4 regions of the Ruegeria sp. AH3 genome follow, and region 4 is predicted to be linked to each of the others. Evidence: riboswitches for the same ligand, from Rfam matches in the RefSeq annotation. Region 4 holds a riboswitch; each other region holds the start of a gene.
The links. Region 4 has a riboswitch for cobalamin ahead of ACR3EM_RS20300 (DUF1636 family protein). Riboswitches for the same ligand answer to the same signal wherever they lie in the genome.
Positions count from the first base shown of each region.

Region 1: another riboswitch for cobalamin. It lies ahead of ACR3EM_RS16775 (hypothetical protein); the one in region 4 lies ahead of ACR3EM_RS20300 (DUF1636 family protein).
Region 2: another riboswitch for cobalamin. It lies ahead of ACR3EM_RS03040 (DUF1636 family protein); the one in region 4 lies ahead of ACR3EM_RS20300 (DUF1636 family protein).
Region 3: another riboswitch for cobalamin. It lies ahead of ACR3EM_RS13490 (energy-coupling factor ABC transporter permease); the one in region 4 lies ahead of ACR3EM_RS20300 (DUF1636 family protein).

Region 1 covers NZ_JBQFJL010000001.1:3,330,209-3,334,071, forward strand. Annotated here, with positions in the region: gene ACR3EM_RS16765 (DNA polymerase III subunit gamma/tau) at 1-805, opposite strand, end outside; gene ACR3EM_RS16770 (protein-tyrosine phosphatase family protein) at 975-1,478, shown strand; gene ACR3EM_RS16775 (hypothetical protein) at 1,482-1,889, opposite strand; cobalamin riboswitch at 1,979-2,202, opposite strand; gene ACR3EM_RS16780 (alpha/beta hydrolase family protein) at 2,325-3,182, shown strand; gene rsgA (ribosome small subunit-dependent GTPase A) at 3,200-3,863, opposite strand, start outside.
Region 2 covers NZ_JBQFJL010000001.1:626,679-630,541, forward strand. Annotated here, with positions in the region: gene cobN (cobaltochelatase subunit CobN) at 1-827, opposite strand, end outside; gene cobW (cobalamin biosynthesis protein CobW) at 832-1,887, opposite strand; gene ACR3EM_RS03040 (DUF1636 family protein) at 1,884-2,264, opposite strand; cobalamin riboswitch at 2,350-2,555, opposite strand; gene ACR3EM_RS03045 (NAD(P)-dependent oxidoreductase) at 2,587-3,657, shown strand; gene ACR3EM_RS03050 (DeoR/GlpR family DNA-binding transcription regulator) at 3,781-3,863, shown strand, end outside.
Region 3 covers NZ_JBQFJL010000001.1:2,669,093-2,672,955, reverse strand. Annotated here, with positions in the region: gene ilvD (dihydroxy-acid dehydratase) at 1-1,118, opposite strand, end outside; gene ACR3EM_RS13500 (helix-turn-helix domain-containing protein) at 1,226-1,789, shown strand; gene ACR3EM_RS13495 (CBU_0592 family membrane protein) at 1,786-2,055, shown strand; gene ACR3EM_RS13490 (energy-coupling factor ABC transporter permease) at 2,073-2,750, opposite strand; cobalamin riboswitch at 2,806-3,017, opposite strand; gene sseA (3-mercaptopyruvate sulfurtransferase) at 3,159-3,863, shown strand, end outside.
Region 4 covers NZ_JBQFJL010000002.1:592,923-596,785, forward strand. Annotated here, with positions in the region: gene ACR3EM_RS20285 (ExbD/TolR family protein) at 1-282, opposite strand, end outside; gene ACR3EM_RS20290 (MotA/TolQ/ExbB proton channel family protein) at 314-970, opposite strand; gene ACR3EM_RS20295 (hypothetical protein) at 967-1,401, opposite strand; cobalamin riboswitch at 1,569-1,772, shown strand; gene ACR3EM_RS20300 (DUF1636 family protein) at 1,875-2,231, shown strand; gene ACR3EM_RS20305 (ABC transporter ATP-binding protein) at 2,228-3,013, shown strand; gene ACR3EM_RS20310 (ABC transporter substrate-binding protein) at 3,030-3,863, shown strand, end outside.

The sequences.
Region 1 (3,863 bases), on a different contig from region 4:
GCAGGATCATATCTATCAGGTCGAGCACCCTGCCACGATCCGCCAGGCCCAGCATCGCGCGCACCTGATCGGCGCTGGTTTCGCCCGCGCCATGGCTGATCGCCTGATCCAGCAACGAGGTCGCGTCGCGGGCAGAGCCCTCGGCGGCGCGTGTGATCAGCGCCAGCGCATCCTCGGCAATCTGCGCGCTTTCGGCATCTGCGATCTTGCGCAGCAGGCCGATCATGTCTTCGGGCTCGATCCGGCGCAGATCGAAGCGCTGACAGCGAGAAAGCACCGTGACCGGAACCTTGCGGATCTCGGTGGTGGCAAAGATGAACTTTACATGTTCGGGCGGTTCCTCAAGCGTCTTGAGCAGCGCGTTGAAGGCGCTGGTCGATAGCATGTGGACCTCGTCGATGATGTAGATCTTGTAGCGGGCCGAGGCGGCGCGGTAGCGGACGCTGTCGATGATCTCGCGAATATCATTCACGCCGGTGCGGCTGGCGGCATCCATCTCCATCACGTCGACATGGCGGCCTTCCATGATGGCGACGCAATGTTCACACTGACCACAAGGTTCGGTGGTGGGTTTGCCTTCGCCATCTGGGCCGATGCAATTCATGCCCTTGGCGATAATCCGGGCGGTGGTGGTTTTACCGGTGCCGCGGATGCCGGTCATGATGAAGGCCTGCGCGATGCGGTCGGCCTCGAACGCGTTTTTCAGCGTGCGGACCATGGAGTCCTGGCCAACCAGATCGGCAAAGGTTTCCGGGCGATATTTGCGGGCAAGCACCTGATAGGCGGGGCTGGGCGTGTCGGTCATGTCTGCTTTCGCGGATTCGAGTTCTGCCGCAGCGTAGAGGCCGCCGCCGTCCGCGTCCACCGCCCGACCGGATGATTTTCGTTTTGGAATGCGGGACGGGGCGGTTAAGATCAGACACTTGAAGACCAGTAGAAAGATCTTCTGATTAACGTTTCGGGGGGAACGTAGAATGTCTCAGATGGTTATCCATGCACTTCAGGTTGGCGGAGGAACGCTCGCGCTGACATCGATGCCGGGTCGGGGTGGCGATTATCAAGACGATCTGGATGCCGTCGCCGATTGGAAGCCCGGCCTGATCCTTTCAATGGCGACCGAGGTCGAGATGATACTCGATGGCGCCAGAGATTTCGGTATCGACGTTCGGACCCGCGCCTGCCGATGGGTTCATCTGCCGGTCGAGGACTATGGCACGCCATCACCCGAGGTGGACGAGCGTTGGGTAGAAGCCAGTGCCGCAGTGCGTCATGCGCTGTCCGGTGGCGGGCGCATTTTGGTTCACTGCAAGGGCGGATGTGGTCGATCTGGCATGGCTGTACTGCGTTTGATGATAGAATGCGGCGAGCATCCGGATGCAGCGTTGCAAAGGCTGCGCGCGTTGCGCCCCTGCGCTGTTGAAACCGACGAGCAGATGGAATGGGCGATCGCGCCCGCCGGTATTCTGGCCGCGGGCTGACTGTTAGGCAGACGGTCGGTATTCGGGTTGCACCGACTTAGTCTGGGCAAGCGTCAACACTTCGAGCATCGCGCATGGCGGGTTCGACAATATATTTGTCGACAGTGCGGCGGTCTCGGTGCCGAACAAAAGGTCTGCGTAGCTGTCCAGATGCTCAATCGCTTCGTCTGATCCAGCACCGCAGAACACTCTGATTTCGTCGGCGCGCGCGCGAAAACGGGCGGTGCAACCATCCGTACAATGCGCCAGTTCGCTACTGCCCTGAATCTCGAATTCTGTAGTCGCCGCAGGGGCTGATTCCGCCATCGAGGTGGCCAGCGCCCGTGCGATTCGCGCCAAAGCCGGACAGGTTTTCCCCGTCCTTTGGCAAATTGTTGCCGAGAACTGGTGGGTTCCGGTTTTCCATATCATGATGCGCCCTCCGCGCGTGGGGCTGAGGGTGTGAAACAGGTGGGACAGCACAGTGCAGTCTGGACCTGCCCGGACACCCCGCCCGAGTTTCAGTTTCGGTTCCGATGGCAGGTCTCCTGACTTGCGGGTCATCGCTTTGCCGACCTTCCCAGCCTTCAAGGCCAGTGGCGCTACGGCATTGCTCTCCGCTTACAGTTGCGGGGGCAGTCGCGGATTTGGTCCGTTCCGGATATTACCGGGCAGGTCCGCACCGTGTTCCCTTTTCATCCCGGCCTCGAACGAGGGCGCGGGAACCATCACCTCATCGCTAGCGGTTGCGCACTTCCCGAGTCAAGCGGATTGAATGCCACAAGCTTACCTTTGGTCCAGCCACGTCAACCTTGACTCGAACGCGATCGAGTGAACTGATCGGTTCAGATAACGCATGAGGATCAGATGTTGGACGCGCGGCAAACCGTGATGACCGAGGAGTTCCGGTTTCCCGCCGGGTCCGCGATGCTGTCCGCCCGCTTGTATCTGCCTGCGACCGATCCGGAAACGGTTGTGGTCATTAACAGTGCCACAGGCGTGCCACGAGACTATTATCAGCATTTTGCGCGTTGGCTGGCAGCTGAGCGCGGGATGGCCTGCCTGACCTACGATTATCGGGATTTTGGTCACTCGCTGACCGGGCCGCAGAAGGCCTCGACCGTGACAATGGCAGACTGGGCGCTGGTCGATATCCCTGCTGCACGGGCCGAGATGCGGCGGCGGTTTCCGGGTGCCAAGCTATGGAGTATTGGCCACTCGCTTGGTGCGATGCTTGGGCCGGTGCAATCGGATATCGAACAGATAGATCGGATGATCTGCGTCTGTTCAGGTCTAGTGACGCTCAAAGATCACCCGTGGCCTTACCGCGCGCTGGCTGCGTTGTTCTGGTATGGCCATGTGCCGTTGTTGGTCCGTGCTCTGGGATATTTGCCGGGCAAGGCGGTCGGTTTTGGTGAAGATCTGCCCGCGCCGGTCTATTGGCAGTGGCGCAAGTGGTGCACGGCTCCCGACAGCTATCTGCCCGAGATCGGAGAGACGCTGCCTCAGGCTCGCTGGTCCACTGCAGGCGGGCGTGTTGATCTGTTCGCCTTTGAAGATGATGAGATGGTACCACCCGCCGCCGTGTGGCGGCTGGCTGATCTTTACGGCTCAAATGCCCGTCGTCACCTGTTGTCGCCGCAGGAATTTGGTTTGCCAAAAGTTGGACATATCGGAGCGTTCGCCCGACGCAACGCAGCGGTCTGGCCCCGCCTGATCGACTGACCAGACGGGGCGTTGCCTCACAGCTTCTTGCGTGACTTTTTCTGCTGCGTGACGCTGCGCACCATCTTGCCGAACGCTTTGTCCCGCGCCCGGGATTGAGCGATGGTTTCCGAGTTGCGCTGATCCTCGCGCCGCAACTTACGCCAACGCTCCAGCCGGGACGGGTCAAGCGCGCCGCTTTGGACCGCGGCCTGAACCGCACAGCCGGGCTCGGTTTCGTGCTGGCAATCCGAGAAACGGCAATTCAGGCTTAGCTCCGTGAGGTCCGAGAAGACCTCATCGACTCCGTCCTGTGCATCCAGCAAACGCAGCGCGCGCATGCCGGGGGTGTCGATCAGCCAGCCGCCATTGCGCATCTGATGCAACGCGCGCGCGGTCGTGGTGTGCCGGCCCCGTGCGTCATCCTCGCGAATGCCCGCCGTGGCTTTTTCCTGCCCGGTCATGCCATTGGCCAGCGTGGTTTTACCCACTCCGGATGAGCCCAGCAGCGCACCGGTCTGACCCTTTGGGCACCACGAAAGAACCTGTTCGATCGCAGCCGGGTCCAGTGCATTGATCGCCAACACAGTCAGAAACGGATCGATGGCTTGCGCCTTTTTCACAAAGGTCTCGGGTGCATCGGAATTGTCGGCCTTGGTCAGCACGATCACCGGATAACACCCGGCCTGATGCGCAAGCGCC
Region 2 (3,863 bases), on a different contig from region 4:
CCCGACGCGCCTTTGCCCGAGAACGAAGTGGCGTTGATGATCGCGGATGGGCTTAACGCAACGACCTGATCCCGCAGCCAGTCGGCGGCAGCGGGTGCTTTCAGAGATGGAGCGAACAGACCAACAGCGTCATATCCGCGGGCACGCAGGCTGCGGATCAAGGTTGCGACCGGGGCGGTATCCGCCGAGGTCAGGTAAGCGCGGTAAAAGGTGACGAGGATGCGTTTCGCGTCACCTGTGAACGCTTCTTCCGCCGGGAGCACACCGCGATCCGGGCACCATGCGCCACACTCGGGCAAGGTCTTGGCCCCCATCACCGGCCCAGCATAAAGACCTGCCGCCAGTGCCATTTGCGCCAAGGCCGCCTGTGCCGCGACCTCACCGCCGGTGTCGCACAGATGCGCCAGCCGCCGCAGGGTCGAGACGGGTAAGGTGGAGTAGTCGTCCAGCCGGGTATCTTCGCGCCCATCCGCAGGCAGGACGGCCAGTGCAATGCCCTTGGCCTGCGCCAGCGCCAGAACCTGCTGCAAGCCGTACGCCCAATAGGGCACTCCACCGATCAGACGGATCAGTATGCCCTTGGCCCCCTCCAACGTCTGTTCGACATAGGTGTCGACGGACAGAGGGTGTTTCAGCGCCGTCAGATTGGCCAGCCGCATCGTCGGCATCCGCCCGTCGGGTCCGCCTCCACGGTGCCATCCCGCCGCGAAAGCGCCGAGGTCGCTGTCGGAAAAGGACAGCACCACCAAATCCGCCGGGCTTTGGCCCAGATCGGTCGGGGTTTCCGTTTCCTCTAACCCGTGGCTTTCGCGGAAGACGACGTGCATGGCTTTACTCGGCTGCCTCGGTCACACCCACGAGGATATCGCGGATTTCGGCCTCTTTGATATCGTCATGCTCGGCAATGACGACTAGACGCGAGCGGCGCTCCTCGCCGGGTTCCCAAGGGCGGTCATACTGATGGCGCACGCGCGCACCGACGGCCTGAACCAGCAGGCGCATGGGCTTGCCTTGAACGGCGGCATAGCCTTTGACGCGCAGGATGTTCAGTTCTTTGGCCAGACGTTCGATTTTCGTCACCAGATCGAGCGGATCGCTCTGTTCGGGCAACTCGACGATGATGCTTTCGAAATCGTCATGTTCGTGATCGTGATGGCCGTCGTGATGCGATGGGCGTGCGTCCATGTCATCCTCGGCGGCGGCTTCCAGACCCAACACGACGCGGACGTCAACGACGCCCTCGGCCACTTCAACAACGGGCAGGGGGCGCGGGGCCTCTGCAGCGATGACCTCTTTGGCCTTGGCGACACCTTCGGGACCGGCCAGATCAGGCTTGGTCAGCAGGATGATATCGGCGCAGGAAATCTGATCTTCGAACACTTCGGACAGCGGCGTTTCATGATCAATCGAGTCATCGGCCATGCGCTGGGCATCCACCGCCTCGACATTCGGGGCAAAGCGACCGGCAGCGACCGCCTCGGCATCGGCCAGCGCGATGACACCATCGACGGTGATTTTCGAACGGATATCAGGCCAGTCGAAGGCCTTTAGCAGCGGTTTCGGCAGCGCCAGACCGCTGGTTTCGATCAGGATGTGATCAGGGCGCGGCTCCAGCGCCATCAGCACTTCGATGGTCGGGATGAAATCGTCCGCCACGGTGCAGCAGATGCAGCCATTGGCCAGTTCCATGATGTTTTCCGCCGGGCAATCGGGGATCGCGCAGGATTTCAGGATATCGCCATCAACGCCAACATCGCCGAATTCATTGACCACAACGGCCAGACGCTTGCCCTGCGGGTTCTGCATCAGGTGGCGCACCAGCGTTGTCTTGCCCGAGCCCAGAAAGCCGGTGATCACAGTGACGGGAAGTTTCTCAAGGTTGCTCATTTCAGGGCTCCAATCGGGGGAATGCGGGCTGCGCAGTTCTTGCGGAAATGTTCGGGGCGCTCGCGCCATTTGACCAGACCATCCTCGGTCGCGAGGTATTTGGTGGCACCCTCCACGATCATGTCGACGTGGTCGGTTTCGTTGAGGTGTTCATACACGAAGGTCCAGCGATCCGGCCCACCGCGCAAGACGATGGAACAGCCCTCATCGCAGTTCGACAAGCATTCCACGGCTTTCAAGGTGATCCCTTCGGGCAGATCGGCCTGCTCAAGCGCCTTGTGCAAAAGTGCACCGGGGCGCTGCGCATCATCTTCGACAGGCAGCCCGCGACGGCAGGTGGTGCAAACCAGCAGCTCGACCGGAGCGGTCTCGGTCATGTCTCTCATCCCCCCAAATCCTCTTCGTGGGGGACGGGGTTTCATGCGGGTCGCTTTTGACCCGACACCGGAACACCCCGTCCGGTTTAAATCTCGGGCGTTGGCAGGTCTCCCGGCTTGCGGATGTCAGAGGCGGGCCTCTGTCGGATGTCCCGCCTTCCCGGCCTTGCGGCCAGTGGCTTGGGCACCCTCTCCGTTCACGGTCGCGGGGGCGGCTGCGTTTGACGGAAAACCCGCTGACGCATTCCCTTTTCATCTGCGCACGCAGACACCAACGAAAGGGACATGCGGCACGCTTGGGCTGCTTGTCAAGCGAGTCGCGATGATCAGCGAAGAAGCAGGTAAAAAGCGACCTGTCGAGGTCGCTGGGCGGCATGATCCATCTGTGGTGACGTGTTGGCATGGATCACAAGACGCGAACAGGAGGATGCGGCGCATGAAAGTAGGGTTTATCGGGCTGGGAAATGTTGGGGGCAAGCTCTCGGGATCGCTGCTGCGTAACGGAATCGATTTGACGGTTCATGACCTGAACCCGGATCAGGTGACCCGATTTGTCACCGAGGGTGCCAAAGCCGCTGAAAGTCCGGCGCAGTTGATGCGTGATTGCGACGCGGTGATCACTTGCTTGCCTTCACCCGCCGCCTCGGACGCCGTGATGCAAGAGATGTTGCCCGAGGTCGGCCCCGGCAAAATCTGGATGGAGATGTCGACCACCGATGAGGCTGAGGTCAAACGCCTTGGTGCCATGGTCATCGAACAAGGCGGCGCAGCGGTGGATTGTCCGGTTTCAGGCGGATGTCACCGGGCTGCGACGGGCAATATCTCGATCTTCGCTGGCTGTGACCGCGAAACGTTCGAGCGTATTATGCCCTTCCTGACGACCATGGGGCGGCGCATTCTGCACACAGGTGAACTGGGGTCGGCCTCGGTGCTGAAAGTGCTGACCAACTATCTGGCCACCGCTAACCTGATCACCTGCGCCGAGGCTTTGGTGACCGCCAAAGCAGCTGGAATGGATCTTGGAACCACCTATGAGGCGATCAAGATTTCGTCGGGCACCTCGTTCGTGCACGAAACCGAAAGCCAGGTCATCTTGAACGGTTCACGCGATATCTCGTTCACCATGGACCTGGTGAAAAAGGATATCGGCCTGTTTCAGGAGGTTGCCGACCGCGCCGGTGTCCCCCTTGAGGTGAATCCGGTGATGATCAAGATATTCGAAGACGGCATCGCACGCTACGGCGAGCGCGAGTTGTCCCCGAACATAATCAAACGCCTCGAAGATGCGACCGGACTTGAGATTCAAGCACCGGGCTTTCCACCCGAAATGCTGGATGATGAACCCGAAGAGCCCGGCTATGAGGTCATTCCGCAAAACCGCGCTGCGCCGTAAGCCTGTCTGTTGTCATTGAGCCAAACCAAGTCGGCCGCTTGCAGCGGTCGGCCTGTTTCGGGTTGATCACTGACCGCATTCCGTGTCTTTGTTTGGGTAAATTTGGGAAATACGGAGCGTCCAGTGAAAACCCGCAGCCCGCACACCCATCGTGAGCTTGAACTTCTGGATGTTCTCCGTCGTCTGGGCGGGACAGCCCGAAACTC
Region 3 (3,863 bases), on a different contig from region 4:
GGATTGTTGGCGATCTTGATGTCCCAATTGGCAATCGCTTCGCCCATCGTAGCCGAATGAACGGTTGCGCAATCTTCGTGCAGCAATCCCGCACGGCTCAGTTCGCCAAGGATTGAGAAGATGCCACCGGCGCGGTGCACGTCTTCCATATGCACATTCTCGGTATTGGGTGCGACCTTACACAAACAAGGCACTTCGCGGCTGAGGTGGTCCATATCGGACATGGTGAAATGCACCTCGCCCTCATGCGCAATGGCCAGCAAGTGCAGTACCGTGTTGGTCGAACCGCCCATAGCGATGTCGAGGCTCATGGCGTTCTCAAAGGCCTCGAACGTAGCGATCTCGCGTGGCAGGAAGCCTTTTTCGTCCAGATCATAGTGCCGCTTGGTGATCTCGACGATCCGGCGACCGGCCTCAAGGAACAGCTCTTTGCGGTCCGCGTGTGTGGCAAGGGTCGAGCCGTTGCCCGGCAGTGCCAGACCCAGCGCCTCGGCCAGACAGTTCATCGAGTTGGCAGTGAACATGCCCGAACACGAGCCGCAGGTGGGGCAGGCGTTTTCCTCGATATGCTGAACCTGTTCGTCGGTGAAGCGGTCGTCAGCAGCGGCTACCATCGCATCCACAAGGTCGATTTTCTTGGCGTCCAGATCGGCGATATCGATCTTGCCCGCTTCCATCGGACCACCCGAGACGAAGATGGCCGGGATGTTCAGGCGCATGGCCGCCATCAACATGCCGGGGGTGATCTTGTCGCAGTTCGAGATACAGACCATCGCGTCGGCGCAATGCGCGTTGACCATGTATTCCACCGAATCCGCGATCACCTCACGCGAGGGCAGCGAATACAGCATCCCGTCATGGCCCATGGCGATGCCATCATCGACCGCGATGGTGTTGAACTCTTTCGCGACACCGCCGGCTGCCTCGACCTCGCGCGCGACCATCTGGCCGAGGTCCTTCAAGTGGACGTGACCGGGCACAAACTGGGTGAACGAGTTTACGATAGCGATGATCGGTTTGCCGAAATCATCGTCGCCCATACCGGTGGCGCGCCACAAACCGCGGGCACCGGCCATGTTGCGGCCATGGGTAGAGGTTCTGGATCGGTACAATGGCATGATGCTGTTTCCCTTTTGCCTCGGGTTGCATGTCTTGGGGTTCGTACGTTATAGCGCACGTATCACATGTGCGCTATAACGTACAAGAGGATTCGGAAGTTGATGATATGGCACCGGACGACATAACGCTGAAATTACGGGACGTGCGGACGGCGTCCGGGCTGAGCCTGTCGAAGGTGGCTGAAATGACCGGGGTCAGCAAAGCCATGCTGGGCCAGATAGAGCGCGGCGAATCCAGCCCCACCATCGCGACCTTGTGGAAAATCGCCAAAGGCTTCCAGCTACCACTCAGCGCGCTGATCGATACGGCGCTGGGCGACCCGTCTGTTTTCCAGACCGTGACCTTCCCCGGGACCATAGAGGTCAAGATCGTCTTTCCCTTCGACCCCGCCCTAGGGGCCGAGACATTTCACGTCAGCTTGCATCCGAACCAAAGCCACGAATCCCCCGCCCATGCCGCTGGTGTGACCGAGGAGGTGTTTGTTCTTTCAGGTACGCTCGAGATTCTACGCGATCGGGAATGGGTATCTTTGCAGGCCGGACAGGGCTTGCGCTTTGCCGCTGATATCCCCCATGGATACCGCGCGGGTGCAGAGGGTGCCGCATTCCTGAACATGCACCACTACGCCCAGCACAACGAGTATTCTGAAAACGGCAAGGCCCATTCATGACTGCAGTTCTCGACAGCCTCACCATCGTCGACGCTATTGGCTCGTTTGGGGCTTTGATCGTGGTCGCGGCCTATTTTGCGACACAGATGCGGATGATGAACTCTGACGATCTCGCGTTTCCGGTGGTGAACCTCTTGGGGTCGGTTCTGATCGTCTATTCGCTGCTCGAGAATTTCAATCTGGCGTCGATGCTGATCGAGGGGTTCTGGATTCTGATCAGCATGATCGGGATCATTCAGCATTTCAGGTTGCGCCGCGCAAAGTAGTGCGCGGCGCGGGATGTTTAGGCTGCGCTGAGAAGACGTGGCGTGAACAGGCCGAGCTTGTTCAGACCCTTCATGGATTTCGCAGCCGCAAGAACGGCAAGATCGGCCAGGGGCTCAATCAGGATAACCATCATGTAAGCTCCGCCAAAGCTGGCCACGGCGGCGATGTTTTCGGCACCGAAACCCTGACCGTAGAACGCCCAGAAGGCCACCCATAGTACGACACCACCCTGATAGGCGGTCGACAGCGCAAGTGCCTGAGAATACTTGAGGTCAACATAGGCCGTATTCGGCGCAATGACGCGGTTTGCCAACGCCTGCAGGGCAAACAGAGGCACCAGCAACGTCGTCATGTTCATTCCGAACTGGGGCAGATCGAAGGGTGCCAAGAAAAACCCTTGAACAAAGAGGCCCAGGATCAGACCAATCGCAGCCGGGGCGGCACCGAACAAAAGAAACAGTGTCGAGCCCAGAATAAAGTGCACCTCTGACACTCCCACCGGGAAATGAGGCAGAACTTCAAAGAATGTGAAAACAAGGCCGGTTGTCAGGGCAGACCGCACTGCAAGGCTTGCAACACCACTGTTTTTGACGCTCTCCCACGCCAGCTTCAGACTATAAAGCCCTGCCCCGGCCGCGGTGGCATAGCTCAGGACAAGTTTGGCGCCGTTAACGACGCCCGGTTCGATATGCATAGTTTGTTCTCCTTACCGTCACACCCGACGGTAGAAACGTGTTGAAATTGGGCGGATGCCCGGTTTGTGCATGGCAGGTCTCCTGACTCGCGGATTGGGATCGATCCCGGCCTTCCCAACCGATCATTTCGGTCAGTGGCCCTGATGGGGCGATACTCCGCTTACAGTTGCGGGGGCAGTTCCGGAATTGACAGGATTTGTCGCACCGGATTCCCTTTTCATCCCTCTGGGGAAACCCCTTTGGGAACCATGTCGCACAGATTTCTGCCACAGAATGCTGTCTGTCAAGCACGCCAAGCATGTGGTTGGAAAAAAACGTTCCCCGCGCGGGTTCTGAACTGCGGCGTGACTTGAACGTTTGGCCGTGCCCATATAGGGAAAATCCAAGCTCGCTCAGGGGAGGCTTTGATGCAGGACGATCCGAAAACTCTCGTATCCACAGACTGGCTGGCCGCGCATCTCAAGGACCCGGATCTGCGGATTTTGGACGGGTCCTGGTATCTGCCCGCGCAGAACCGCGATGCGAAGGCCGAGTATGATGTAGGCCATATCCCCGGTGCACGGTTCTTTGACATTGATGACATTGCTGATCACCGTTCGGACCTGCCGCATATGGCACCCCCGGTTGAGAAATTCATGTCCCGCCTGCGGGCGATGGGGGTGGGCGACGGCCATCAGGTCGTTGTCTATGACGGGGCCGGGCTGATGTCTGCCGCACGCGTCTGGTGGCTGTTCCGTTTGATGGGTCAGGACAATATTGCCGTTCTGGATGGGGGGCTGCCGAAATGGCAGGCCGAAGGTCGCGAGATTGAGGACCTGCCGCCCGTCGTTCGCGATCGCCATATGACCGTTCGCGTACAAAACCATCTGGTGCGTGACGTGACGCAGGTTTCAGCTGCGGCCAAGCTGAACGATCATGAGATCATCGATGCGCGCTCGACCGACCGCTTTGCCGGAACAGCGCCAGAACCACGCGAAGGTTTACGCTCGGGTCATATTCCGGGCTCTCGCAATGTGCCCTTTGGCACGCTGTTGAAAGCAAATGGCACCATGAAGTCGCCGGAAGAGTGCCACGCCATATTTGAGGCCGCAGGCGTAGATCTGTCGAAACCC
Region 4 (3,863 bases):
AACCAGCAGATCCGTCAGGCGTTGGGCCGTGACATCGGTATCGAGGCTGACGAGCACCTGCCCGGTTTCGATCTCGGTCGCGAGATCGTCCAAGGTTATCGCCGTGCCGTTCAACACAAGACGTTCCGCACCGAGCTGTAGAAAGACCCGCTCAGACGGTTCGCTGGTTTGCGCGGTTCCGCCAGTCGTGCTGCTCAGCTCGATCTCGCCGAATTTTGAGAAGGTCGAGGTCAGCATGAAGAACAGCAAAAGCAGAAAGATCACATCGATGAGTGGCGTCATCGACAGGGTCCGCCGGACAAATGGCGCCCGGTTACGCATGTTCCGGCACGGCTGAAATGGCCTCGGCCTCTTTGGCGAGCTGACCTGGTACCAACACGGTCCGCAGTGCTTTGTCTGCAAAGACCCGCTCGCGCGCGGTGCGGCTTTCGAACCATGACAGAACCATTGAGGTCGGCATCGCAACCGCCAGCCCCACGGCGGTGGTGATCAGCGCCACCCAGATGCCACCCGCAAGCAGCGACGGGTCAATGGAGCTGCCTGCCTGTTGCAGGCTTTGGAACGCTTCGATCATACCCAGAACGGTCCCGAACAGCCCCAGCAAAGGCGCGAGTTGGGCAACGGTGTCAAGAAGGCGAAAACCGCGCTCCAGCCCTGCCAGGGCCAATCCGGCTTCAGCATCCAGACGATCATCGAGACCGGGTAGATCGGGCGCATCCATGGCTGCACCGACCAATGGGGCCAGATAACTGTGGCTTTTCGCCAATCGCGCGCGTGCAGTCTGATGATCCCCGGCATCCCATGCCGTCAGGGCCTGGGACAGCACCCGATGTCGTCCAACTCCGGTCACGGTGAATTGCCACAGTTTGTAAAGCGTGACGGCCAGAGCCAGCACTGACATCACGATCAGAATGGCCACCACTGGCCCGCCCAGAGCCACGATCTGGCGCAATGCTTCAAGCGCGTTCATCCCAAAAGCTCCACATCTATCCGGCTGGTAAGGTTCAGTCCTGTTGCACAGATATCGCTTTCTGAGCCGTCGACAACGCAGCTGTTTGCGCCATTGATCAGAACGCGCCCGATCGAGTCGCAGTTGAGATCGGGCAGGCCGAACTGACGCACGCGCGGACGGTCTGCCGGCAGATCCCGAAAATCGAACAGAGAAAGCGTAACGACACGGCCCGAGCTGTCGAAAATGACGGTCTCAAAAGCTGCCTTCTCGATATCGCTTCCGGTTTCGTTCTGAACCAGAAAGGTCAAGCGGCAGGCGCCGTTCACCTTTTGCACGGTATTGAGCTCCAGCAACAGTTCCGAGGGGTTGTCGTCAGCAGATTGCGCCAGCGCCGAATTTGTTGATGAAATTGCCAGCACAGCTACCAGAGCGAGGCGGTGATACGGCATGAGCGGGCTCCTGATTGTTTAGCGCTGAGGGTTTGTCCCGCGCATCTTTGCAGGGGTTGATCCCTCTTATCCAATCCAACCGAGACGTGAAAGAGCGGGTGGCGCGATTGTGTCCGGCCGACCGGTAACGCGTGATAACTTTCGTATTGACGCATTCATCGATCTCAGGCACTGAATCCGGTGATGGTTCCCAAGGGTGCGCCCGTGGGATGAAAAGGGAATACGGTGCGGTCTACACTGGCCAAACCCGTAACTGCCCCCGCAACTGTAAGCGGCGAGCGAAGCCAAACAGCCACTGGCCCCAGGGGTCGGGAAGGATGGCCAAGCACCGACCCGCGAGTCAGGAGACCTGCCATCAGTTGTTCAACCAAGCCGGGGCGGGGCGTCCTGGAAGGAGGCTTTGATGGCACGTGATACACGTGTTTCTGTAATCAGCACCTTCGCACTGCGTTTGGGCAGAGGCGGGGGGTTATATGCCTGGCGCACCTGATCATTTTGTTCTGATCTGTTCGACCTGTGCGGCCGCGCAATCAGTGGATGGAGTGCATGATACGCTTCAATCGAAGCTGCCCGAGCGCTTTGCGATCCGGGCTGTCGATTGCATGGCAGGATGCGCGCATCCCGTGACCGTAGGTTTCCAAGCGGTCGGCAAGGCGCAGTATCTATTTGGTGATATCCAGACATTGATTGACGTCGAAGCCCTGGCCGAGTTTGCCCGTCAATATCAACAGAGCCCGGATGGCTGGACCAAAGCCAGCGAGCGTCCGCGTGCCCTTTACACCAAAACCTTGTCTCGCATGCCCCCGATCAGTCAGGAGGTGTTGATATGACCGTCCAGCCGTTTCTGGTGGCTTCGGATCTCGAATATTATGCCTTGAATGGGGACATACTGCTGCAAGGCGTATCCTTTGAGCTGTCCGAAGGGTCAATACTGGCAATCGCGGGCCCCAACGGTGCAGGTAAAACCACACTGCTGAATTTGCTGTGTGGGGCGGAAGGGCTGGCACTAGGGGATGTTTTGCTCAAGGGGCGCAGCCTCAAGCAACTCTCGGCAAAAGAGCGTGCTCGGATGATCGCGGTGGTCAGTCAGCAAGAGATGCCCGACGGGCGCTTGTCGCTGCGGGATTATGTGGCGCTCGGCCAGATTCCGATCCGCGCGGACCGGTCTGCGGGTGAACACGCGCAGGAGCTCAGCCGTATATTGGATATTACGGGCCTTGGCGCGCTGGCTGACAAGAAGATGGCCCAACTGTCGGGTGGTGAGCGTCAGCGCGCGCATATCGCTCGGGCGCTGGCACAGAACCCGACTTTGCTGTTTCTTGACGAGCCGACCAATCATTTGGATCCCGATGCGAAGGGGCGGATGCTGTCTCTGGTCGCGGATCTGGGCATTACTGTCGTCATGATCGTACATGATTTGGTCATGATCCCTGAATTCGCCACCCATGTTGCCCTGATGAAATCCACGCGCCTGACCGGGTTTGGTTCGGTCGACGAGGTACTGACATCGGAACGTGTGCGCGAAACCTTCGGTGTCGATTACCTGCGCTTTCACCACGAAGGCCGCATGATCCCTGTTCTGGACATCCGAAGAACAACGCTTTCCACATAAACTCAGGAGACTATCAATGAAGCAAATCTGGTCCGTGGCGCTGGTCACTGCCATGGCAAGCGGCGCCGCTGCGCAAGAGGTGACGGTTGACAATTGCGGTGAACCGCTTGTCTTTGATGCCGCGCCAGAACGTCTGGTCGTGCATGATATGAATATGACCGACATGGCCTTTGCGCTGGGTCTGCAGGACAAGATCGTCGGTCTGACCGGCATCACCGGATGGTACAAGACCAGCCCCGAGTTCGACACGCTGCGCGGCGATATCCCTGAACTCGCGCCGAAATACCCGACTGTCGAAAACCTTGTTGCGGTCGAACCTGACCTGTTCTTTGCCGGTTGGTATTACGGTATGAAGCCGGGCGGAGATGTGACCCCCGACACGCTGGAACCTTTCGGCATCAAGACCATGATCCTGACCGAAAGCTGCGTCCATCTGGACAAGGATCGCCCCGAAGCCAGCATGAACCTGCTGTTCGACGATGTTTTGCGTCTGGGCAAGGTCATGCATGTCGAGGACAAGGCCGAAGCGCTTGTGTCGGGCTGGAAAGACGAGCTGACCGCAATCGAGGCTCGGACCGCTGACCTGCCCAAACCGCGCGTGTTCCTGTTGGACGGCCCTGCTGATGCGCCCTTCACGGCGGGTAAGTTCGCCATTCCTGATGCCATGATCGCAGCGGCAGGGGGTGAAAGCGTTACGCGTGACATGGATACAAGCTGGGGCCGTACCTCTTGGGAAGCGGTTGCCGCAGCCAACCCTGAATTCCTGGTGCTACTGGATTATCAGACAGGCAATGGCGCGGCAGATACCTTCAAGTTCCTGCAGGAACACCCTGTGATGTCGCAGACTGAT